DNA from 3 places in the Duganella sp. GW821-FHT07G03 genome. Region 3 is predicted to be linked to each of the others. Evidence: predicted binding sites of a transcription regulator. Region 3 holds the regulator's gene; each other region holds the start of a gene.
The links. Region 3 encodes sigma-54, which starts transcription at its own class of promoters, with help from an activator protein. Its sites were predicted from a motif close to TGGCANGNAANCTGCTTT; they were not measured.
Positions count from the first base shown of each region.

Region 1: a site for sigma-54 is predicted at 5,307-5,324, ahead of AC07OK_RS17560 (PEP-CTERM sorting domain-containing protein). Genes of this name have one in related genera too.
Region 2: a site for sigma-54 is predicted at 5,299-5,316, ahead of AC07OK_RS04710 (ANTAR domain-containing response regulator). Genes of this name have one in related genera too.

Region 1 covers NZ_JBWKQE010000013.1:46,249-54,067, reverse strand. Annotated here, with positions in the region: gene AC07OK_RS17580 (tetratricopeptide repeat protein) at 1-526, shown strand, start outside; gene AC07OK_RS17575 (xanthine dehydrogenase family protein molybdopterin-binding subunit) at 636-3,461, shown strand; gene AC07OK_RS17570 ((2Fe-2S)-binding protein) at 3,458-4,009, shown strand; gene AC07OK_RS17565 (c-type cytochrome) at 4,006-5,220, shown strand; gene AC07OK_RS17560 (PEP-CTERM sorting domain-containing protein) at 5,408-6,247, shown strand; gene AC07OK_RS17555 (allantoate amidohydrolase) at 6,238-7,819, opposite strand, start outside.
Region 2 covers NZ_JBWKQE010000002.1:180,715-188,533, forward strand. Annotated here, with positions in the region: gene cobA (uroporphyrinogen-III C-methyltransferase) at 1-657, opposite strand, end outside; gene AC07OK_RS04690 (methyl-accepting chemotaxis protein) at 668-1,339, opposite strand; gene AC07OK_RS04695 (ABC transporter ATP-binding protein) at 1,339-2,145, opposite strand; gene ntrB (nitrate ABC transporter permease) at 2,158-3,045, opposite strand; gene AC07OK_RS04705 (CmpA/NrtA family ABC transporter substrate-binding protein) at 3,058-4,230, opposite strand; gene AC07OK_RS04710 (ANTAR domain-containing response regulator) at 4,607-5,230, opposite strand; gene can (carbonate dehydratase) at 5,364-6,041, opposite strand; gene dnaJ (molecular chaperone DnaJ) at 6,145-7,275, opposite strand; gene dnaK (molecular chaperone DnaK) at 7,397-7,819, opposite strand, start outside.
Region 3 covers NZ_JBWKQE010000019.1:61,348-69,166, reverse strand. Annotated here, with positions in the region: gene rapZ (RNase adapter RapZ) at 1-228, shown strand, start outside; gene AC07OK_RS21925 (VOC family protein) at 229-603, opposite strand; gene AC07OK_RS21920 (Lrp/AsnC family transcriptional regulator) at 700-1,158, opposite strand; gene AC07OK_RS21915 (enoyl-CoA hydratase/isomerase family protein) at 1,171-2,256, opposite strand; gene hpf (ribosome hibernation-promoting factor, HPF/YfiA family) at 2,350-2,709, opposite strand; gene AC07OK_RS21905 (RNA polymerase factor sigma-54) at 2,787-4,265, opposite strand; gene lptB (LPS export ABC transporter ATP-binding protein) at 4,271-5,023, opposite strand; gene lptA (lipopolysaccharide transport periplasmic protein LptA) at 5,026-5,616, opposite strand; gene lptC (LPS export ABC transporter periplasmic protein LptC) at 5,645-6,238, opposite strand; gene AC07OK_RS21885 (KdsC family phosphatase) at 6,251-6,781, opposite strand; gene AC07OK_RS21880 (KpsF/GutQ family sugar-phosphate isomerase) at 6,781-7,779, opposite strand.

The DNA of each region.
Region 1 (7,819 bases), on a different contig from region 3:
TTACCTCACTGCGGAGCCAGAACTGGTGCGATTCTGGGCCGGCCGCCTGCCGCAGAAAGGCTTGCGGGTCGGCCTGGCATGGAAGGGCAATCCCGATTTCGAGAACGATGCCGACCGTTCGCTGCCGTCGCTAAAGACCTTGGCGCCGCTGGCCGCCGCGGGATCGGTGCATTTCGTCAGCCTGCAAAAAGGCAGGGGCGAGGAAGAGGCGCTTAACCCGCCCGACGGCATGTCGCTGTACGCGGCCGGCCCGCAGCTGCGCGACTTTGCCGACACCGCGGCCGTCATCGCCAATCTCGATCTGGTGATCAGCGTGGATACGGCGGTAGCTCATCTGGCGGGCGCCATGGGCAAGCCGTGCTGGCTGCTGCTGCCCGACTATCGCTGCGACTGGCGCTGGCTGACGGAGCGTAGCGATACACCGTGGTATCGGGCGATGCGCCTGTTCCGGCAATCCGCAGCCGGCGACTGGGCGCCGGTGATCGAGGCCGTCAGGCGCGAACTGGCCCTGTTGCGCGGCGATTAACTGTAGCGGCGCCCCGTTTGAAAGATGTTGACTCGTCCCCCGCTCTCTGGTCAACTAGATTACTCGAAAAAGAAGAAACGCTTGACCTGACTCTCTGAGAGGTTACAAGATGAATGGGGACATTACACGCCGCAGTTTCTTGAAGGCCAGCGTGGTCGCTGGTGTTTCTGTCTACATCGCGCCCTTGGGCGGCAAAGCGCTTGCCGCCCTGTTCGAGGAAAAAATCCTCACGCCAGTCGCCTGGGACGGCAAGGCCGGACTGGCCAAATTCCGTATCGACGGCCTGTCCAAGGTGACCGGCGCCAAAGTCTTCGCGCGCGACATCCGTTCGCGCGACATGCCGCACTGGCCGCAACAACAAGCCCACGCCCTGATGCTGCGCACGACCCGCACCGACGCGCTGTTTGACGGCATCGATCTGTCCCTGCTGGGGGAGGGCCTGAAGCCGGACCGCATCGTGACGGCGGAAGACCTGGTGCGCGACGGCGTCGCCTTCCCCAGTTTTTATGGCGCCGACATGCTGCTGCCAGCCGGGAAGCAGCCGGCCTATCTGGGACATGCGGTGGCGGTCCTGATCTTCAACGACTTCGCCCGCTTCCGCGCGGCCAAGGACGCGCTGCAGTTCAAGGAGGGCGTGGTGCGCTACGGCGCCGCAGCGCAGCCGATGGAACGCGACCCATGGGGCACCTTCCGCTTCGTGCGGGTGGGTGGCGCCACCTCGGCGGACATGGACGTTTTCTCCAGCCTGAAAAACGCGCCGGTGTTCCCCAGCGCGATGCGCAAGCAGCAGCCGGTCTGGCCGGACGGCGTAGAACACGGCAAGCTGGGCGAGCAGGGCATGTACTACGCCAACCAGATCAAGGAGGAACTGGATCGTCCGCCGGCCGACTGGCTGGTGCTGGAACGCGACTACAACACGCAGTCGGTGGACACGGCCGCGATGGAGCCGGACAACGCCAATTGCTGGTACGACGCCGCCGCGCAAACGCTGCACATGGTGGTGCCGACGCAGTCGCCGCAAGAGGTCATCGACAGCACGATAGAAATGCTCAAGAAGAGCAAGTTCCCGCTCAAGAAGCTGTTCCTACATCCGTGCTACACGGTGGGCTACGGCTCCAAGGATCACTACAATTTTCCGTTCTACGGCCTGATGACGGCGCTCTACGCGAACGGCGTTCCGGTGCGGCTGGCCAACGACCGCTACGAGCAGTTCCAGTCGTCGATCAAGCGCCATGCGTTCAAGATGAAGTACCGCATCGCGGTCGACCGCAAGAGCGCGATGCTGCAATCGTTCCAGGGATATTTTGAGGCCAACGGCGGCGGGCGCTGTAACTTCTCGCCATCGGTGGCGATGGTGTCGGCGACGGCCGCGCAGTCGATCTACTATTTTCCAAAGAACGATTTCGCCGCCGTCGCCATCGCTACGCGCGCCATTGACGCCGGCTCGGCACGCGGCTACGGCACCTTGCAGAGCATGGCCGCGACCGAAATGATGATCGATGAATTCGCGGAAAAGCTGGGACTGGACGCGATTGATTTCAGGCTGAAAAACGCGCTGCGGTCGGGGATGAAGAACACGCAGGGCGCGATTCCGGCCGGCGCGGTGCGGGTCGACGAGGTGCTGCAAAAAGCCAAGGTCCATCCGCTGTGGGCCGGCCGCACTAGCGCCAAGCGCGCGTTCGAGGCCGCGCATCCCGGCCACCGCTACGGCGTGGGCTTCGCCTGCGTGCAGAAGGACTTCGGCACCGGCGCCGAGAGTTCCTTCGCCAAGGTGCAGATCAACGCCGACGGCGTAATCGAGCTATCGCACAGCGGCACCGAGATCGGCACCGGCATGTCGACGTCGCAGGCGGTGGCTTGCGCCAAATGGCTGGGCAAGCCGGCCGGCCTGGTACATACCGCCGTCACCGAATGGGATGACCTGCCGGTGGTCAGCAGCGGCGATCCCTACATCATGAGCCAGGCCGACCAGGACAAACTGTCAGCTAACCCGCGCTGGTCGCCGACCTACAGTTCTCCCGCCAGCGCCACCAACTCGGCCTACTACTTCACGCACAGCACGCGCGAAGCGGCGCGCGTGGTCTTCATGCACGGCCTGTGGCCTGCCGCCATGGCCATCTGGAGCGAGGGCTATGCGGGCGGCCAGGCGGCATCGCTGGTGATACGGGTGGAGGATGCGCGCTGGGTCGACGGCAAGCTGTCCGCCGGCGGCCTGCAGGCGCTGTCGTACGAGCAGCTGGCGAGCAAGGCGCACGAGCTGGGATTGGTGACCGGCGCCACGGTGCACGTGTTCAACCGCTGGCAGTGGACCGAAGCGGAGTTCGACGTCAACGGCGCCGGCGTGCGCCTGCCGATAGACGGTCTGTCGTTGCGCTACGGCGACGGTGCGGACAAGGGCAAGAAGGCCAGCATGAGTTCCACCGGCGGCTACCATGTGCTGAACCGCAAGCGCGTGTTCATCCCGCCGGTGCAGCGCAATAACGCCACTGTCACGTATTACAGCGCGATTGGCACGCTGGTCGAATTGTCGGTGCATGAGGCCAGCGGCAAGGTCGAGCTGCTCAGCCATCATTCCATCATGGAGTGCGGCAGCATGCTGTCGCCGCAGCTGGTGTCGAGCCAGTTGCAGGGCGGGCTGGCGATGGGCATAGGCCATGCGCTATACGAGTACCTGCCGTTGTACGAGGACGGCCCGGGCAACGGCAGCTGGAACTTCAACCGCTACCAGCTGCCGCGCGCGCGCGATGTCGCGGTGTGGCGGCAGACGGCGGAGATCCTGCCGCCGTTGACGGAGACCGATACGCCCAAAGGCATTGCGGAAGTGGTGATGATTCCCGTAGTCGGCGCCATCGTCAACGGCATCGCGCACGCTATCGGCCACCGCTTCACCGACTTGCCGGTCACGCCGGAACATATCCAGGAGGTGCTGGCATGAGCATCGCGACCAAACCAATCACGCTCACCATCAACGGCAAGACGGTCGGCCCGTTGCCGGCGCCGGAAGGTGTGATGATGATCGACTTCCTGCACGAATACCTGGACCTGACCGGCTCCCGCCTGGGTTGCGGACAGGGCGTCTGCCATGCCTGCGTGGTGATCCTGGATAAAGCCGACGGCACCAGCGAGGAAGTCCGCTCGTGCATCACCGGCGCGCATTTCTTCGATGGTAAAAAAGTGCGCACGGTGGAGGGCCACGCCAAGTTGAACGACAAGGGCGAGGTGGTGGCGCTGTCGCCGATCCAGCAAAAATTCCTCGAACATTTCAGCTTCCAGTGCGGCTACTGCACGCCTGGTTTTGTGAACGCGGCCACGGTGCTGCTGGAGCGCTTGAAACGCACGCCGGTCAGCCGCGATCAGATCGACGAGACCATCACCGAAAGCCTGAATGCCCATATCTGCCGCTGCACCGGCTATGTGCGCTATTTCGAGGCGGTCAAGGATGTCGTGCTGAATACACCCGGCCTGGTGAAGGAGGGGAAATGATGAACCGCCATTTCTCCTTACGCGCGTCATTGGCGCTGCTGGCCGTATTGTCCGGCGGCGCGCAGGCTGCCGCAGGCAGCGATGCCGTCGCGCGCGGACGCTATTTGGTCAAGGCTGCCGATTGCGCCGCCTGTCACACGTCGGCCACCGGCGCGCCGTTTGCCGGCGGCGTCGAATTGAAATCCGACTTCGGCACTTTTTACGGCACCAACATCACGCCGGACAAGGAGCACGGCATCGGAAAATGGACCGCCGAGGAATTCTACGCGGCCTTGCGCGACGGCGTGGCGCCGGACCGGCATCTGTATCCGGCCATGCCCTACAGCTCCTACCGCTCGATGAGCCGCGCCGACAGCGACGCCATCTTCGCCTATCTCATGCAGATCAAGCCTGTGGCAGTGGCCAGCAAGGCCGCCGATCTCAAGTTCCCGTACAATATGCGCTTCGGTATGCGCTTCTGGAATATGCTGTTCTTGAAGGACACGCTGCCCGACGCTTCGTCCGGCCAGTCGCCCGCATATCTGCGTGGACGCTACCTGGTCAACACGATGGGGCACTGCGCGGAATGCCATACGTCGCGCGGTTCGCTGGGGCAGATGGATGGCGCAAAGCCGTTGGGCGGCAGCGCGCTGGCGCGCATCGCGGCGCCGGATATCTCGCCGGCCGGGCTGTCGGCCTCCGGATGGACGGCCGCCGACCTGGCATCGTTCCTGGGCACCGGCGTTGCACCGCAAGGCTCGGCCTACGGTGAGATGTTCGCCGTGGTCCACCTGAGCACCCAGCATTTGACGCCGGGCGACATGTGGGCAATGACCACCTATCTGCTGGGCGACAAACCCTTGCCGCCGCAGCCGCTGAAGCCCGCTGCGCCAACCGGCGATGCGGCGATCGATGCCGGCCGGCGTACGTACCTCGCCGTCTGCGCCGGTTGTCATGGCGTCGATGGCGGCGGCAAGCCGCATGTGGCGGTGGCGATGAAGGGCAATACCACCTTGCGCAGCGCCGATCCGCACAACCTGATCGCCGTCACGCTGGACGGCATCGAAGCGCAGCGTTTTGGCACGAAGGAAAACATGCAAGCGATGCCGGGCTTCGCCAACAAATTGAGCGACAAGGAAATCGCCGGCTTGACCAATTTCCTGCGCGTCAGCTGGGGCGGGCAGGCGGGCGCGGTGAGTGAGTCCCAGGTGAAGGAATTGCGGACGCCTTGAAGCCTCTGTCGGCATTCTTGACAATTGAAGGCGTCGCGGCGGCATCCGAAGCGCCAAGCCACTGACTTTATTGGTTTTACGTGTCAGGGCATACTTCCTGCATCGCGTCTCAACGGCCGGCAGTCCCGCCGGCGGTTGACCAGGGAGACGCGACATGAACATCCATTCCAGAATCCGGTGCGGCTGCATGCTTGGCGCAGTGCTTGCCACGATGGCTGCGGCGCTGCCGGCATCTGCCGCGCCGTTCTTCTTCAGCACCGGCGGCCCCGATGGCCGGATCGGCACGGCCACGCGGCCCAGCAGCGCCGGCAAGGTTGAAATCGAAACGGCGGACGATTTTATACTCGGCTCGCACACCAGCATCACCAGCGCAAGCTTCACCGGCCTGCTGACCGGCGGCGCCACGGCGGCCAGCATCGGCCAGGTGGTGGCGGAGATCTATCGTGTGTTCCCAAAGGACTCCACCAATCCGCCCTCTGGCCACGTACCGACGCGTACCAATTCGCCGTCCGACGTGGCGTTCGACAGTCGCGATAGTGGTGGTGGCTTGAGCTTCTCGGTCGCTACGCTGGGCGCCTTCAGCGCCGCCAACAGCGTCCTCAATGGCATCAACCCCTTGCCGGGGCAGACAACCGGTGGCGAAGGTCCGATCAGAGGCACCGAGGTGACCATCACCGTCAACTTTGGCACACCGTTCGATCTGCCGGCCGACCACTACTTCTTCGTGCCGCAGGTCGAGGTGACGGGAGGGGAGTTCTACTGGCTGTCGGCCGCGAAGCCCATCGCGGGCGGCACCGGTTCATTCGTGCCCGACCTGCAAAGCTGGATACGCAACGAACCGCTGGCGCCGGACTGGCTGCGCATCGGCACCGACATCGTCGGCGCGGGCGCCTTCAATGCTTCGTTCTCGCTGGCGGGCGCCACGGCGGTGCCGGTACCTGGCAGCATTGCGCTGCTGCTGGCCGGCGTGCTGCCGCTGGCGTTGGGGCGCCGCCGGCGCGCGCCGGCGGGCAGCGATCAGGCGTAGCTGCGCAGGAAATCCAGCAGCACATGGGCGGCGATGTCGGCATCATCGGCCGTCATCGTCTCCAGCGGATTGTGGCTGATGCCACCGTTTCCGCAGCGGGTGAACAGCATGGCCACATCGGTGATTGCGGCCATCGCCATCGCGTCGTGACCGGCGCCGGAAAGGAGGTCAAACCGCGGCAGGCCGGCGCGCTCGATGGCGGCGCCGAACTGCTGCATCAATCGCGGCGCGCACGGCGCTGCCGAGGCGTCGACGATTTGCTGCATGCTCACTTCCACCTGGCGCCGCGCGCAAATCGCCGCGATGCCGTCCAACACATCCTTCACCGCAGCCAGCCGCACCGCATCGTCGGCGGCACGTATATCCAGCGACAGCTTGCACGCGCCGGGTATCACGTTGACCGAACCGCCGGGCACCTGCAACTGGCCGACCGTGCCCACCAGCGATTCACCTTGCGCGCAGCGCTGCTCGACCAGCAGCACGATTTCCGCCGCCGCCGCTGCCGCATCCTTGCGCATCGTCATCGGCGTGGTGCCGGCGTGGCTGGCCAGGCCGGTCAACTCGACCAGGTAGCGCGAGCTGCCGGCGATGGCCGTTACCACGCCCAGCGCCAGGTCGCGCTCCAGCAGCACCGGGCCTTGTTCGATATGGACTTCCACGAAGCCGAGCAACTGCGACGGATCGCGCGCGATGGCGGGAATGCGCGCCACGTCGTGGCCGGCGGCCAGCAGCGCTTCGCGCATGGTGACGCCGTCGGCGTCGGTCTGGTCCAGCAGCGACAGGTCGAAGCGGCCGGTCACCGCGTTACTGCCCAGGAAAGTGCTCTTGAAGCGCACCCCTTCCTCCTCGGCGAAACCGACGATCTCGAAATGGAAGGGCAGCTTCTCGCCGCGCTGGTGCAGGTGGCGCACGATGGCGATCGGCAGCAGGATGCCGAGACGGCCGTCGTATTTTCCGCCGTTGCGCACGGTGTCGTAGTGCGAGCCGGTCATCAGCGTTTTCGCATCTGGTGCATCGGAGCGGTAGACGCCGACCACGTTGCCGACGGCGTCGATGTGCGCGTCCATGCCGGCTTCGCGCATCCAGTCCATCAGCTGCGCGGCGGTCTTGCGGTGCGCCGGCGTCATGTAGGCGCAGGTCAGGTCGAAGTCCGCGCTGGCGCTGTTGTCGGTGTCGCTCCATGCGCCGATGGTCTCGCACCACTGCATGATGGTCGGGCCGAAGTCCAGCGTTACGCCCAGCAGGTCGTTCAACCGCAGCTCCGCGATGCGCTTAATCTGGCGCAGACACTCGGCGATTTCGTCGGCGCGCTGGTTCTTCAGGCGGCGCGTAAAGGTGGCGATGATGGTGCGGCGCGTCAGCCCTTGTCCGTCCGGGCCTTTGACGGCCAGGATGAAGGGGAAGCCGAATTTGTCGTTGTAGTCCGCGTTCAGCTGGTGCAGGGTGGCGAATTCCTCGGCGCTGCACAAGTGCAGGCCGGACCTGGCTTGCTCGTTGGTGGATTCGGCCGTCAGCTGGCCGGAAACGGCGGCCTTGCCCGCCAGTTCGGGGTGGGCGCGGATCAGGCCCAGT
Region 2 (7,819 bases), on a different contig from region 3:
GTCGCGCAGTGCTTGTGGCAGCTGGCCCAGTGTGGTCAGCAACTGCCGCTGGTTGTCGCGCGTGGCCGATTGCACCACCGCCACCGGCGTATCGGCCGCCGCGCCGCCGGCCAGCAGGCCGGCCTGGATCGCATCCACGCGCGCCACGCCCATGTAGATCACCAGCGTCAGGCCGCTCTGCGCCAGCGCTTTCCATTCGGGCTCCGACTCCGCATCCTTGCCATGGCCGGTGACGAAGGTCACGCCCTGGCTCCACGAGCGGTGCGTCAGCGGAATGCCGATGCTGGTCGGCGCGGCCAGGCCGCTGCTGATGCCCGGCACCACCTCGACCTCGATGCCGTGCGCGCGCAGCGATGCGCGCTCTTCGCCGCCACGGCCGAACAAATACGGATCACCGCCCTTGAGCCGCACCACGCGATGCCCCGCGCGCGCTTCGGCGATCATCAACCGCTCGATGAATTCCTGCGGCGTGGATGCGCAACCGCCACGCTTGCCGACCTGGATCACCCGCGCGGTGGGCGGCGCGAAGCCGAGTATCTCCGGGTTGACCAGGTCATCGATCAGCACCACGTCGGCACGCTCGATGGCGCGGACGGCCTTTAGTGTCAGCAGTTCCGGATCGCCGGGGCCGGCGCCTACCAGGGTCACGTTGCTCATCATCTTCTCCTTAACCTGCGGCGGCCAGCGCCGCGCTGACCATTTCATCAATCTCGCCGGTGATGTTGGACAGTACGCCCGCCACCACCGAGAATTCCTTGCCTGCGTGTCCCGCCCGCGCCGCGACGATGCGTGCGTTGAAGGCCACCATGCGCGCCTGGCGGTTGATCGTATCGATATCGGTGATCACGTCGCGCAGCTGCTTGCGCACCAGGCGCGCGTTCAGCTTGGCCTGCTCTTCGTAGATGCTGGTGATCGTATTGAGGATCGCCAGCGTCGGCGTGGTGATGCGCACAAGCTCCGCCAGCAGCTCCGCGCTACGCGACGAACCCTGTTCGATCGCCTTCACGGTGCGCTCGCCCAGGTCGGCAAAGGCCACGATCTGGCGATCGCCATCCGCCTTGCCGAAATAGGCCTCGTGCAGCTCGGGACAGAACACGCCCGGCAAGCCATCCTTCTCGGCCAGCAGGGACTTGTGGGCGCCACGGAACAACGCCAGCGCCTCCTGCGCGATGGCCACACCCTCCGCCTGCCCTTGCGACGCCAGCAACGCATACAGAACGATGCGCTGCGACGTGAAGCGACGACGGCCCGACAGGTTGATCAAGGCGCCGAACATTTCACCGGTCAGCGCTTTCTTGGCGGCGCCTTCCAGCGCCATGGGGGGTGTGGTCATGTCCATCAGGCGGCTTCCTTCGTGGGGTGGGCTTGTTTGCGATACAAGAACTCCAGCACTGCGGTGCGGTACTCGCTGTAGCGCGCATCCTGCGCCAGCGCCACGCGATCGCGCGGACGATCCAGCTTCACGTCGACGATTTCTCCGATGGTCGCTGCCGGACCGTTGGTCATCATGACGATGCGGTCAGACAGCAGCACCGCCTCGTCCACATCGTGCGTGACCATCACCACCGTCGACTTGGTGGCGGCGACGATCTTCAGCAGCTCGTCCTGCAGGTGCGCGCGGGTCAGCGCATCGAGCGCGCCGAAGGGCTCGTCCATCAGCAGCACTTTCGGCTCCATCGCCAGCGCGCGGGCGATGCCGACACGCTGCTTCATGCCGCCCGAGATTTCATGCGGACGCTTGGACTCCGCCGCCGTCAGTCCCACCAGCGCCAACGCCTGCATGGTGCGCTCGCGCAGCTGGCTGCGCGGCTCGGTCTTGCCGAACACCCGCTCCACGCCAAGGTGGATGTTTTCGTAGCAGGTCAACCAGGGCAGCAGCGAGTGGTTCTGGAACACCACCGAGCGCTCCGGCGACGGCCCGGCGATCTCGCGGTTGGCGCACAGCAGCACGCCGTCCGTGGGTTTCAGCAGGCCGGCGATCAGGTTCAGCAAGGTCGATTTGCCGCAACCCGAGTGGCCGATCAGCGTGATGAATTCGCCCTTGCGCACCGTCAGGTCGATCTCGCGCAGCGCGTGGAACACGCCCTTCCGGGTATGGAACACCATCTCCACGCCTTCGATATCGATGAATTTTGGCTCGTCCATGATCGTGGTCCTTTAGTTGGATACTTGTTCGTAGGTGAAGGCGCGGGCCAGCGCCATCAGCGCCTGCTCCAGCATCAGGCCGACCACGCCGATGGCGACGATGGCGACGATGATGTGCGGGACATTCAGGTTGTTCCACTCGTCCCACACCCAGAAGCCGATGCCCACGCCGCCGGTCAGCATTTCCGCCGCGACGATCACCAGCCACGCGGTGCCGATCGACAGCCGCACGCCGGTGAGGATGTAGGGCAGCGCGGACGGCAGCAGGATCTTGGTCAGCACCTTCCACTCCGACAGGTTCAGCACCTTGGCCACGTTCATGTAATCCTGCGGCACGCGCTGTACGCCGACGGCGGTGTTGATGATCATCGGCCAGATCGAGCAGATGAAGATCGACCAGATGGCGGCAGGGTTGGCGGACTTGAACACCAACAGCCCGATAGGCAGCCAGGCCAGCGGCGACACCGGCTTGAGCAGGCTGATAATCGGCCCGAACATGCTGCCGACGAATTGCACGCGGCCGATCAGGAAACCCAGCGGAATGCCCACCAGCGCCGCCAGGCCGAAGCCCACCGCCACCCGCTGCAAGGACGCCAGGATATTCCAGCCTATGCCCTGGTCGTTCGGGCTTTTGCTGTAGAACGGATCGGAGAACAGCTTGATCGCTTCCTGCAAGGTCGCCAGCGGCGTCGGGAAGCTGGTATTGTTGATGGTGATGATCTGCCAGACCAGCACCAGCAGCGCGGCGCCCAGCAACGGCGCGACGATCTTCATCGCGGTGGCAGATACCTGCTGCCGCGCGCGAGACGCCGAATTGGCCGCCAGCGGGCGACGTGGACGGCGCACCGCGGCCGCTGCCTCTACTGGCGCGGCGCTTTCCGGTTGGAGCATGGCGTTCATGGCATTCCCCTATCAGGCTTTGATCTTGAAGGAGGCGGCGAACGCTTTCGGGTTCTTGCCGTCCCATACGGAACCATCCATCATCTTCGAGGTGCGCAGCGGGCTTTTCGGCACCGGCGTCTTGGTCATCGCCGCGGCGTCCTTGTACAAGTCGATCTGGTTGACCGAGGTGGCCACGGCCAGGTAGTCCGGGTCTTCCTTCAGCAGGCCCCAGCGGCGGTGCTGCGTCATGAACCACATGCCGTCCGACAGGTAGGGGAAGTTGACCGCGCCGTCGTTGTAGAACTTCATGTAGTTCTGGTCGTCCCAGGTCTTGCCCAGGCCATTCTGGTAGCGGCCCATGATGCGCTGGTCGATCGCGTCCTTGCTGGTGTTGACGTAGGATTTGTCGGCGATGACCTCGGCCATCTTGTTCTTGTTGGCCAGCGAGGCGTCGATCCATTTGCCGGCGTCGAGAATGGCGGCCATCATCGCGCGGCAGGTGTTCGGGTTCTTCTTGGCGAATTCCAGCGTCGAGCCGAGCACCTTTTCCGGATGGTCCTTCCAGATGTCCTGGGTGGTGGTGGCGGTGATGCCGACGCCGTCCATGATGGCGCGGTGGCCCCACGGTTCGCCCACGCAGAAGCCGTCCATGTTCCCGACCCGCATATTGGCCACCATCTGCGGCGGCGGCACGGTGATGACCTTGGCGTCCTTCATCGGATTGATGCCGTTGGCGGCCAGCCAGTAGTAGAGCCACATCGCGTGGGTGCCGGTCGGGAAGGTCTGGGCGAAGGTGTATTCGCGCTTGTCGGTCTGCATCAGCTTGGCCAGCGACGGGCCGTCGACGGCGCCCTTGTCGGCCAGCTTCTTCGACAGCGTGATGGCCTGGCCGTTGTTGTTCAGGCCCATCAGCACCGCCATGTCCTTCTTCTGGCCGCCGATGCCCATCTGCACGCCGTAAAGCAGGCCATACAGCACATGGGCTGCGTCGAGATCGCCGTTGGCCAGCTTGTCGCGCACGCCGGCCCAGGAAGCCTCTTTGCTCAGTACGAATTTGACGCCGTATTTTTTATCGAAGCCCAGCACCGAGGCCATCACCACCGACGCGCAATCGGTCAGCGGAATGAAGCCGATCTTGATTTCTTCCTTCTCCGGCTTGTCCGAACCCGCCGCCCATACTCCACCCGTTGCCAATCCCAACATGCTTCCCCCCGCTACCAGGCCTGCGCCATGAATGATTTGCCGACGCTTGGTGTTCACAGTATCGGATGGCAGGTCGTTGCCCGCTTTTGGTTCTTCATATTCCATCGCAAATCCCTCAAGTAGTCAGCAAGACAAAACGGCAAAAAAAAAGTCTACCCAACATGAACGGATTCATGAGTGTAGACGTCGTTGTCTGGTGGACCTCACCGCCGTTGGCGAGGTACAGCAAGCGCATCGTTGCGCTTGCCTATAGGCTATGCAATGTCTGTGCCAGCAAGTTTGCAGAGGAAGGAAACGAGGATGGTGCGGATGACGGCGCCGTGCGATGGCGCAGAAAACGCACTGCTATTGCGCAGTGCATCATTTTGGACGGGATTTAACCGAGCAGGTCTTCGACGTCGAGGATGCGCTGGGCGACTTCAGACAGCTTGAGGTTCTTGCTCATGGCCATGCTGCGCAGCTTTTGAAAGGCCTGCTCTTCGGTGAAACGTTGGCGTTCCATCAACAGGCCCTTGGCGCGTTCGATGATCTTGCGTTCGGCCAGCTTGCTCTTGGTGTCGGACAGTTCGTCCAGCAGCTTCTGCTCGCGCTTGAAGCGCGCCAGCGCCACTTGCAGCACCGGCTTGATGCGGTCGCTCTGCAGGCCGGCCACGATGTAGGCCGACACGCCGGCCGCCATGGCGGCCTCCATGCTCTCGGTGTCGTCGCTCTCGGTGAACATGACGATGGGGCGCCGCTCGTCGCGGGTGGCGATGACGATGTGCTCCAGCACGTCGCGGGCGTCGGATTCGGCGTCGACGATGATCATGTCCGGTTGCAGCTGGGCTATGCGCTCGGGCAAATACATGTCCGGCGGCAGCGAGGCGACGATGTCGTAGCCCGCCTCGAGCAAGCCGATGCGCAGCGCGCGGGCCCGTTCGGCCTGCGCGCGCAGCGATTCATCATCCTCGTCGCCGGCGTGGATGATGGTGTTGACGACCACTATGCGTAAATGTTTCATGGTCATGCAAGGTATTGGAGTTGGTTCATGACGCTTATGCAAGCAAGAATCAATCCATTCTACGGCACAAAGCCGCTGTCCTGCCAGCGGTAGCGGTCCGCACGCACGGCATAGCAACGGACCGCGTCGGAAATCAGGCGATTTCTTCCTCGTACACGCCCAGGCGCTTGGTCACGCGCGGCGCCAGTTCATGGGCGGCGGAGACGGTCATCTCCAGGTCGTGCAACTTGCCGTCCTTCAGGCCGTAGACCCAGCCGTGCACCGTGACGTTCTGGCCGCGGTCCCAGGCGTCCTGCACGATGGTGGTCTGGCAGACGTTGGCCACCTGCTCGACCACGTTCAGCTCGCACAGGCGCTCCGAACGCTTCTTGCTCGGCAGGATGTCGCCGAGGTAGCGCTCGTGCTTCTGGTGCACGTCCTGCACGTGGCGCAGCCAGTTGTCGGCCAGGCCGATGCGGGTGCCGGTCATCGCCGCGTGCACGCCCTTGCAGCCGTAGTGGCCGACGATGATCACGTGCTTGACCTTCAACACGTCGATCGCGAACTGCAGCACCGACAGGCAGTTCAAGTCCGAGTGCACCACCACGTTGGCGATGTTGCGATGGACGAAGACATCGCCAGGCGCCAGGCCCAGCAGCTCGTTCGCCGGCACCCGGCTGTCGGAGCAGCCTATCCACAGGTATTCCGGCGAAGCTTGCTGCGCCAGGCGGTTGAAGAAATCGGGGTCGCGCTCGACTTCCGATTCGGCCCAGCGACGGTTGTTGTCCAGCAGGTCGCTCAACGGGGAATTGCTGTTGTCCAGATCACTCATGATGCTCCTCTCGTACATAAGAAGACCGCCGGTCCACCCGAAAAGAGTGGCGCGGCGGTCCGATATTACCAAGACTGCATGACGTCGCAGTTACTCGTAACCTTTACTCAAAAAAGTCCTTCACCTTGTCGCGCCAGGTTTTGCTTTGCGGGCTGTGCTTGGAACCGCCTTCGGTGGTCAGCTTCTCGAAATCGCGCAACATGTCCTTCTGCTTCTCGGTCAGCTTGACCGGGGTCTCGACCGCCACGTGGCAGAACAGATCGCCCGCGAAGCCGGAACGCACGCCCTTGATGCCCTTGCCCTTGAGGCGGAAGGTCTTGCCCGACTGGGTGCCTTCAGGGATCGTGAACGACACTTTACCAGACAATGTCGGAACCTCGATGTCGCCGCCCAAAGCCGCCTTGGCGAACGAGATCGGCATTTCGCAATGCAGGTCGTCGCCCTCGCGCTGGAACACCGAGTGCGGCTTGATGTGGATTTCCACATACAGGTCGCCCGACGGTCCGCCATTGGTGCCCGGTTCGCCGTTGCCGGACGAGCGGATGCGCATGCCGTTGTCGATGCCGACCGGGATCTTCACTTCCAGCGTCTTGTTGCGCTTGATGCGGCCCTGGCCGGCGCAGGCTGCGCATGGCTCGGGGATGATCTTGCCGGTGCCGTGGCATTTCGGGCAGGTCTGCTGGATGCTGAAGAAGCCCTGCTGCATGCGCACCTGGCCGTGGCCGGCGCAGGTCGAGCACGTGACCGGCGAGGTGCCGGGCTTGGCGCCCGAACCGTGGCAGGTGTCGCACTTGTCCCACGACGGTACGCGGATGGTGGTGTCGAAGCCGTGCGCGGCCTGCTCCAGCGTGATCTCCAGGTTATAGCGCAAATCAGCGCCGCGATATACCTGCGGGCCCTGGCCGCGGCCACGGCCGCCACCGCCGAAGATGTCGCCGAAGATGTCGCCGAAGGCATCGCCGAAACCGCCGGCGCCGCCGCCGAAACCACCGCCGCCACCCATGTTCGGATCGACGCCGGCGTGACCGTAACGGTCATACGCTTCGCGCTTCTCCGGATTGGTCAGCATCTCGTAGGCTTCTTTGACTTCCTTGAATTTTTCTTCCGACTCTTTGCTGTCCGGATTGCGGTCCGGATGGTATTTCATCGCCAGTTTGCGATACGACTTCTTGATCTCGTCTTCCGACGCGTTTTTGGCGACACCAAGTGTCTCGTAGAAATCTCGCTTTGCCATATTGTCGGCACCTTGCTGTATTGAATACTGATGTACTGTTTATGCTAAAAAGCCGAGCCGGCGCCGTTATACACGGCCACACGACTCGGCGCTCGTCCTCCCCTATGCGGGGACGGCGATATTACTTGCTGTCTTTGACTTCTTTGAAGTCGGCGTCGACCACGTCGTCCTGCGGCTTGGCCTGCTCGGCGCCTGCGCCAGCCTGCGCGCCTTCAGCACCGCCGCCGGCGGCAGCTTGCTGCGCCTGCATGTCAGCGTACATCTTCTCGCCCAGCTTCTGCGAAGCGGTCGACAGCGATGCCACTTTGGCGTCGATCTCGGCCTTGTCGCCGGCCTTGATCGAACCTTCCAGGTCGGTGATCGCGGCTTCGATTTTTTCCTTCTCGCCCGCTTCCAGCTTGTCGCCGTATTCGGTCAGCGATTTGCGGGTCGAGTGCACCAGCGCGTCGGCCTGGTTGCGCGATTCGGCCAGCTCTTTCACTTTCTTGTCTTCTTCGGCGTTGACTTCGGCATCCTTCACCATCTTCTGGATCTCGGCTTCGGT
Region 3 (7,819 bases):
GTGATCGACTTCCTCAACGCCCAGCCGAGCGCGCTGGACCTGATGAACGACATCCGCGTCTTCATCGAGAAATGGCTGCCGTCCTTCAAGACCGACAACCGCAGCTACCTGACGGTGGCGGTGGGCTGCACCGGCGGCCAGCACCGCTCGGTCTTCATGGCCGAGCAACTGGCGGCCTACTTCCAGCAATCCGAACGCGTCATCCTGCGCCACCGCGAACAGGCCTGATCAGCGGCTCCAGTGCACCACTTCGATGGTGTGGCCGTCCGGGTCCTTGATCATGGTGCCGAAGTAGCGCTCGTTGATGTCCGGCCGCAAGCCGGGCTCGCGCAGCGGTGTCGCGCCAAGCCCCATCGCCGCGTCGAAAAACTCCCTGGCCGCCTGCCGGCTGGGCGCGGCGACGGCCACATGGGCGCGGTCGCCGGCCAGCACGTCCTCGCTCACCGACGGGTAGAGGCAAAAACTCCAGGCGCCATCGGCGCCGTAGATCACCTGGGTGGCGTCGCTGTGCTGCAAGGTGTAGCCCAGCGGCGCGAAGCAGGCGGTGTAGAAATCCGTGGCGCGCGGCAGTGCGCGGGTGCCGATGGAAACGTGGTCGATCATGATGCTGTCCTCCTGAAGTTGGAAGGCCCATCATACTGAGCGGCGGTGAGACAACATTGCAATCTCACCCGCCGCGATGCAAGAATTACTCGATCTTCACAGCGGCACTTTGGTCTCGAACTTGGCGCAGTTCATGGCCAGCAAACTCTTGTAGTTGCTGACGTTATTATTCGACGTGAACACGCGCCGGGTGAAGGCCTGGAACGCTTCCATCGACACCGCCGTCACCACCAGCATGAAGTCGAACTCGCCCGCCACTTCGTAGCAGGCCATGACGTCGGGCTCTTCGCGCATCAGCGACTCGAACATTTTCAACAGCGAGGTATTCTGCTGCTCCAGCTGCACCGTGACGAACGCGGTCAGCGGGCGGCCGACGCGCACCCGGTCCACCAGCGCCACCTCCTTGACCAGCACGCCGCTGGCGCGCAACTGCGCGATGCGGCGCTGGCAGGTGGCGGCGGACGCGTGCACCAGCCCGGCGATGCGCCGCAGCGGGATGCTGGCGTCCTCCTGCAGCAGGTTCAGTATCTGGATGTCGAGTCGGTCCAGTTCCACGGCCATCGGCGCTTAGTCCAGGTGGCGCAGCGGGTGGGCGTAGTCCGGCCACACCGGCTGGAAGAAGCGCCGCACCATCGCCTCGTCGACCTCGTCCAGCGAGGCCGGCTTCCACTGCGGCGCGTTGTCCTTGTCGATGACCAGCGCGCGCACGCCTTCGATCACTTCGCCGTCCTCGAAGTTGTGGCGCACCAGCGTGCGCTCCATGCGCAGGCAATCGGCCACGCCCATTGCGGCGCCGCGCCGGACCAGCTCGTGCGTCACGCACATCATCAGCGGCGAGCGGGTGGCCATCACCTGCAGCGTCTTTTGCGCGAAGGCGCTGTCGTCGGTTTTCAGCGAGGCGATGATGGCGGGCACCGAGCCGGCGCCGAAGTGGCGGTCGATAGCGGCGCGCTCGGCCGCCAGCTTGCTGTCGCCGGCAGCGGCCCTGAACGGCGCCGCGAAAGCCGCGATGGCCTCGGCCAAGCCCGCGCCCGGCGTCGACTCAAGCAGCGCCGACAGCGCCGCCATGTCGCTGCCCGGCACAAAGTGATCGGCCAGCCCCGCATGCAGCGCATCGGCCGCACCGATGGTGACGCCGGTGACGCCCAGGTAGCAGCCCAACTTGCCCGGCGCGCGCGCCAGGAAATAGCTGCCGCCCACATCCGGGAACAGGCCGATGTTCACTTCCGGCATGGCCATCTTGGTCCGCTCGGTGACGATGCGCACGCGGCAATCAGGACCGCCCTGCGCCACGCCCATGCCGCCGCCCATGACCACGCCGTCCATCAGCGCGACGTAGGGCTTGGGATAAAAATGGATCAGGTGGTTGAGCGCGTATTCCTCGGTGAAGAAATCCTCCACCAACGCGCTGCCGCCCTGCGGCGTGGCGCGGCCGGCGTCGTAGAAGAAGCGGATGTCGCCGCCGGCGCAGAAGGCCTTTTCGCTGCTGCTGCGGATGACCACGGCGGCCACGCCGCTGTCGTCGCGCCACGCCATCAGCGCCGCCGTGATATCGCGCACCATCGCCAGCGACAAAGAGTTCAAGGCCTTGGGCCGGTCCAGCGTGATGAAGCCGGTTCCGTTGCTGACGCTGGTGTGGACGTATTCGCTCATGGAGTCTCTAGGGTCGTGGTGAAAACCCTATTTTACTGCGGGCGCAAAAAAGGGCGCCTCTGCGCCCTTAGTTGGATGGTGCCGGGGCCGTTGTTATAGGGCGGCGGCAGCGGGTTCGTAGCTATCCGGGAGATGCTTGATCGCATCGTGGCCGTGCTCTTGGACCTTGGCTTTGTACTTCATGACCTGCCGATCCAGCTTGTCGATCAAGGTATCGATGGCGGCGTACAGGTCTTGCGACAGGCTTTCCACGTAGACGGTCTTGCCCGACATGCGCAGGTTGATTTCAGCCTTCTGGCGTTTCTCTTTCTCTTTGAGGTTATCTACAGTCAGGATGACAGCAATATCAATCACTTGATCAAAGTGGCGGGTGACGCGTTCCAGCTTGTTCTGCACGTATTCACGGATGGCCGAGGTCACTTCGAGATGATGTCCACTGATGGTGAGATTCATACACACTCCTAAAGATAATGTCGCTTCTTACGGTTAGTGCGGAGCCCATTACCGCCGGGCGCGCAGGAACCAAGTAACTACAAAGATTTACGGAGACTGACTGGCGGGATCTTCAACGCTTCGCGATATTTGGCAACAGTGCGTCGCGCAATCACCATGCCTTGTTCTCCCAGCATGTCCGCAATCTTACTGTCGGATAAAGGATTTTTCGGGTCTTCTGCTCCTGTCAATTGCACGATGAGTGCACGTATCGCCGTCGAACTTGCTTCCCCCCCCGCTTCGGTGGCGACATGGCTACCAAAGAAATATTTCAACTCAAACATGCCATGCGGGGTCAGCATATATTTTTGAGTTGTTACACGAGAAATAGTGCTCTCGTGTAGACCCAGTGTATCAGCAATTTCACGAAGCACAAGGGGGCGCATGGCAACCGCGCCATGGGAGAAAAAGTTCTTTTGTCGTTCTACTATCGCTTGTGCAACGCGCAAAATCGTGTCGAAACGCTGGCGCATATTCTTGATCAGCCACTTCGCTTCCTGCAGCTGCGCGCCCATCGCGCCCTCGCCTTTTCCCTGCTTGAGCAGGTTGGCGTACATGGCGTTCACGCGCAGGCGCGGCATGACGTCGTTGTTCAGGCTCACTTGCCAGCCGTTGCGCGCTTTTTTGACGATCACGTCCGGCACCACGTAGTCCGACACGTCCGACGCGAACGCCGAACCCGGATGCGGATTGCACTGGCGGATGACGGTTTGTGCTTCGCGCAAATCTTCGTCGTCGCACAGCAGCGCCTTCTTCAGTTTGTTGAAATCGCGCTGGGCAAACCAGGTCAAATGATTTTCAACAATCGCCAGCGCCATGCGCCGCGTGACCATCGGAATCGCCGGCAGACGCTTGATCTGCAGCGCCAGGCATTCGGACGCGTTGCGCGCGCCCACGCCCATCGGATCGAAGCTTTGCAGCATCGACAAGGCGGTCTGCAATTCGTCGAGCTCCAGTTCCAGTTCTTCCGGCAGGCGGGCCAGGATTTCTTCCAGCGATTCCTCGAGGTAGCCGTTTTCGTCCAGCGCGTCGATGATCAGCTCGACCAGCGCGCGGTCGCGCATCTCCAGCACCGTCACCCGCATCTGCTCCATCAGGTGTTCGCGCAAGGTGCAGTGGCTGGCCTCCAGTTGCGGCCGCGAGTCCTCGTCGTCGGGCGCCTTGCTGCGGCCGGCGTCGCTCCAGTCGACATCGGCGTCGCTGCTGGTGCTTTCGGTGTCGGCGGCCGGGCCGTCGTAGTTGTCGGCGTCGGCGGCCGGCGCCTCCTGGGCGTTGGGCGGGCCCTCGGGCGGCGCGTCGCCGACCGGGGCTTGTTGGCTGATGGCGCCGTCCGACAGCAGCCGCAGCGAGCGGTCCAGCGGGTCGTCGAGGCGCTCCAGCAGCGGATTATCGGTCAGCAGCTGTTCCAGTTCCTGGTGCAGCTCCAGCGTCGACAACTGCAGCAGCCGGATCGACTGCTGCAACTGAGGTGTCAGCGCGAGGTGCTGCGACGTGCGCAGTTGCAAAGACTGTTTCATGGGTTTTACATGCGGAAGTGTTCACCCAGATACACGCGACGCACCGATTCGTTGGCGATGATGTCGTCTGGCCGGCCTGAAGCCAATACCGTGCCCTGGTTGATGATATATGCGCGGTCGCAGATGCCCAGCGTCTCGCGCACATTGTGATCGGTAATGAGGACGCCGATGCCGCGTTCCTTGAGGAAGCGCACGATGCGCTGGATCTCAATCACGGCGATCGGGTCGACCCCGGCGAATGGTTCGTCGAGCAGCACGAAGCGCGGGTTGGTCGCCAGTGCGCGCGCGATCTCCACGCGGCGGCGCTCGCCGCCCGACAGCGACAGCGCCTGGTTCTCGCGCAGTTTTTCGATTTGCAAATCGGCCAGCAGGGTATTGAGCCGTTCATCAATGGCAGCCTTGGATAAAGGCTTGCCGTCCACTTTCTGGATTTCGAGGACGGCGCGGATATTTTCTTCCACCGTCAGCTTGCGGAACACCGACGCTTCCTGCGGCAGGTAGGACAAGCCGAGCGAGGCGCGGCGGTGGATAGGCAGCGAGGAGATATCGGTGCCGCTGATATCGATGCTGCCGGCGTCCGACGGCACCAGGCCGACGATCATGTAGAACGAGGTGGTCTTGCCGGCGCCGTTGGGGCCGAGCAGGCCCACCACTTCGCCGCATTCGACTTGCAGGGACACGTCATGCACGACCTGGCGCTTGCCATAGGTCTTTTGCAGGCCGCGCACGATCAGGGTGCTACCGCAGGATGGTTCCATGCTTACTTCTCCGTGGCCGGCGGCGTCGATGCGGCCGGTGCGGGTGCCGCCGGCGCGGCCGGACGGATGGTCGGCTGGATCACCATGGTGCCGCGGCCGGCGCCCGGCTTGCTGACGCCGGAGACGTTGTTCTTGACGTCGAAATGTTCGGTGCGGCTGTCGTAGGAAATGAACTCGCTGTTGACTTCGCTGGTCATGCGCGGGCCTTCCAGCTGGCGCACCCTGGCTTTCGAGAACAGCTTGACCAGGTCGGTCTTGTCGCTGTATTCGATGCGCTCGGCTTCACCCTCGATCCACTGGTCGCCGGCGCCGTCGCGCTTCTGGCGGAAGGTCGACAGCGTGCCCGGCGTGCTGGTCAGCACGACGAAGTTATAGCCTTCGGGATCGGTGGTCACCACCGCCTTCGGCGACTTCATCAGCAAGGTGCCGCGCGTCAGCACGACATTGCCGATCAGCGTCTTGATTTGCTTGACGTCGTCGATTTGCAGGTCGTCGTAATCGATCTTGGTCGGCTTGTTGGCATCGGCTTTTTCCGCGTGGGCCACACCGGCCGCCATCAACAACATCGCCGCCGAGAGTATCAGTTTCTTCATCGTCATTCCATTCATCATCATTGTTTCCTCAATGGCCGGCGCGCGGCGGCATCGTCAGTTGTCCGCGTCCGCCCAGCTGCACTGCGCGGGTGGCGTTATTGGCCTTCATGCCGACGCCATTGGCGCTGGCGTTGCCCATTTCCAGCGCCACCGGGCTGGCGGTTTCCATGCGTTCTTCGTCCGGGTAGACGGTCAGCGCCGGCGTGGTCATGCGCATCGCCTGCGCTTGCGGCCCGGCCGGACGCACCACGCTCACATTACCGTTGAGCTTGACGCGCGTATTGCCCTGGTCGACATGGGCGGTGTCGGCATTGATATTCATCGGCGGCTGGTCGCCGGACAGGCTGTGCACAGTCGGCTTGTCGATGTCGGAGGCATCGTCGACCGGCCGGTGGGTCAGCTTGTCGCCGGAGATGATGTAGGCCGGCTGGCCGGCCTTGTTCATGCGCACCATGCTGAAGCGGTCGATGATGTAGTCCGGCTCATTGCGATGCTGGTCCACCTGCGCATCCTGGCCGGCCTGGTTGACCACCTGCACCAGCCAGAAGCTGCCGACGGCGACAAACACGCCGACCATCATGATGACGGTAAGCTGCCAGCGATGGGCTGTTTTTTTACGCATGCTCGATCCTCGTCAAACCAGGAACTGCGCCATCACGCGCTCGTACGTACCCTGCGCGTGCATCAGCAGCTCGCACACTTCGCGCACCGCGCCGCGGCCGCCGGCGGCCACCGTGGTGTGGTGGGCGCGCTCCAGCACTTCGGCGCGGCCGTTCGGCACGGCGACGGCGAAACCGACGCGCGTCAGGATCGGCAGGTCGACCACGTCGTCGCCGATGAAGCCGACCTGGTCGGCGGTGAGGCCGGTCTTTTCCAGCAGCGCCTTGAACGGCGTCAGCTTGTCGTGGCCGCCCTGGTGCAGGTGGACGATGCCGAGGTCGGCCGCGCGCTTGATCACCTGCGGCGAGGTGCGCGCGCTGATGATGGCGGTCTGCACGCCGGACTCCTGCAGCAGCTTGATGCCCAGGCCGTCGTGCACATTGAAGGTCTTCAGCGCTTCGCCGTCGGCGCCGTAGTGCAGGCTGCCGTCGGTCAGCACGCCGTCGACGTCGAAGATCATCAGCTTGACGCGCGCGGCGCGTTCCACATAAGTCAGATCGGCCATCAGATCACCTTGGCACGGGTCAGGTCGTGGATGTGCAGCGCGCCGACCAGCTTGCCGTCGGCGTCGGTCACCAGCATCTGGTTGATGCGGAACTGTTCCATCACGGCCACGGCGTCGACCGCCAGTTTTTCCGGCGAGATGCTGCGCGGGTTGGCGTGCATCACGTCGCGGATCACCACCTTGGTGAAGTCCTGGACCTTCTCGATCATGCGGCGCAGGTCGCCGTCGGTGAACACGCCGATCGGCTTGTCGTCGGCGTCGACCACGGCGGTCATGCCCATGCCCTTGTGCGTGATTTCCAGCAGCGCGTCGGTCAGCTTGACATCGGCGGTCACGCGCGGCACGGCGTCGCCGCTGCGCATGACGTCGCGCACATGGGTCAGCAGGCGGCGGCCCAGCGCGCCGCCCGGATGGGAGCGGGCGAAGTCTTCTTCCTTGAAGCCGCGCAGGTCCAGCAGCGCGACGGCGATGGCGTCGCCCAGCGCCAGCGTGACGGTGGTCGAGGTGGTCGGCGCCAGGTTCATCGGGCAGGCTTCCTTGGCCACGGCCACGTTCAGGTGGACGTCGGCGATCCCGGCCAGGCTGGAGCCGGGCTTGCCGGTCATGGCGATGACCTTGCTGCCCATGCGCTTGACCACCGGCAGGATGGTCATCAGCTCGGCGCTTTCGCCGGAGTAGGAAATGGCGATGAAGGCATCGTCGGCGGTGACCATGCCGAGGTCGCCGTGGGCCGCTTCGGCCGGGTGCACGAACAAGGCCGGGGTGCCGGTCGAGGCCAGCGTGGCGGCGATCTTGCGGCCGATATGGCCGGACTTGCCGATGCCGGACACGACGACGCGGCCCTTGCAGTTCAGCAGCAATTCGATGGCCTGCACCACGCTGTCGTCGGCGTCCATGCGGGCGTTCAGGGCCGCGATCGCCTCTGCTTCGTTCTGCAGGGTGTCGCGGGCCAGCCGCAACGCATGCGCGGCCATATTTGCGTCAAAAGCTTTCAGCATTGTTTTTTCATGGGTTACACTCATGCCCAAGTATAGCCGA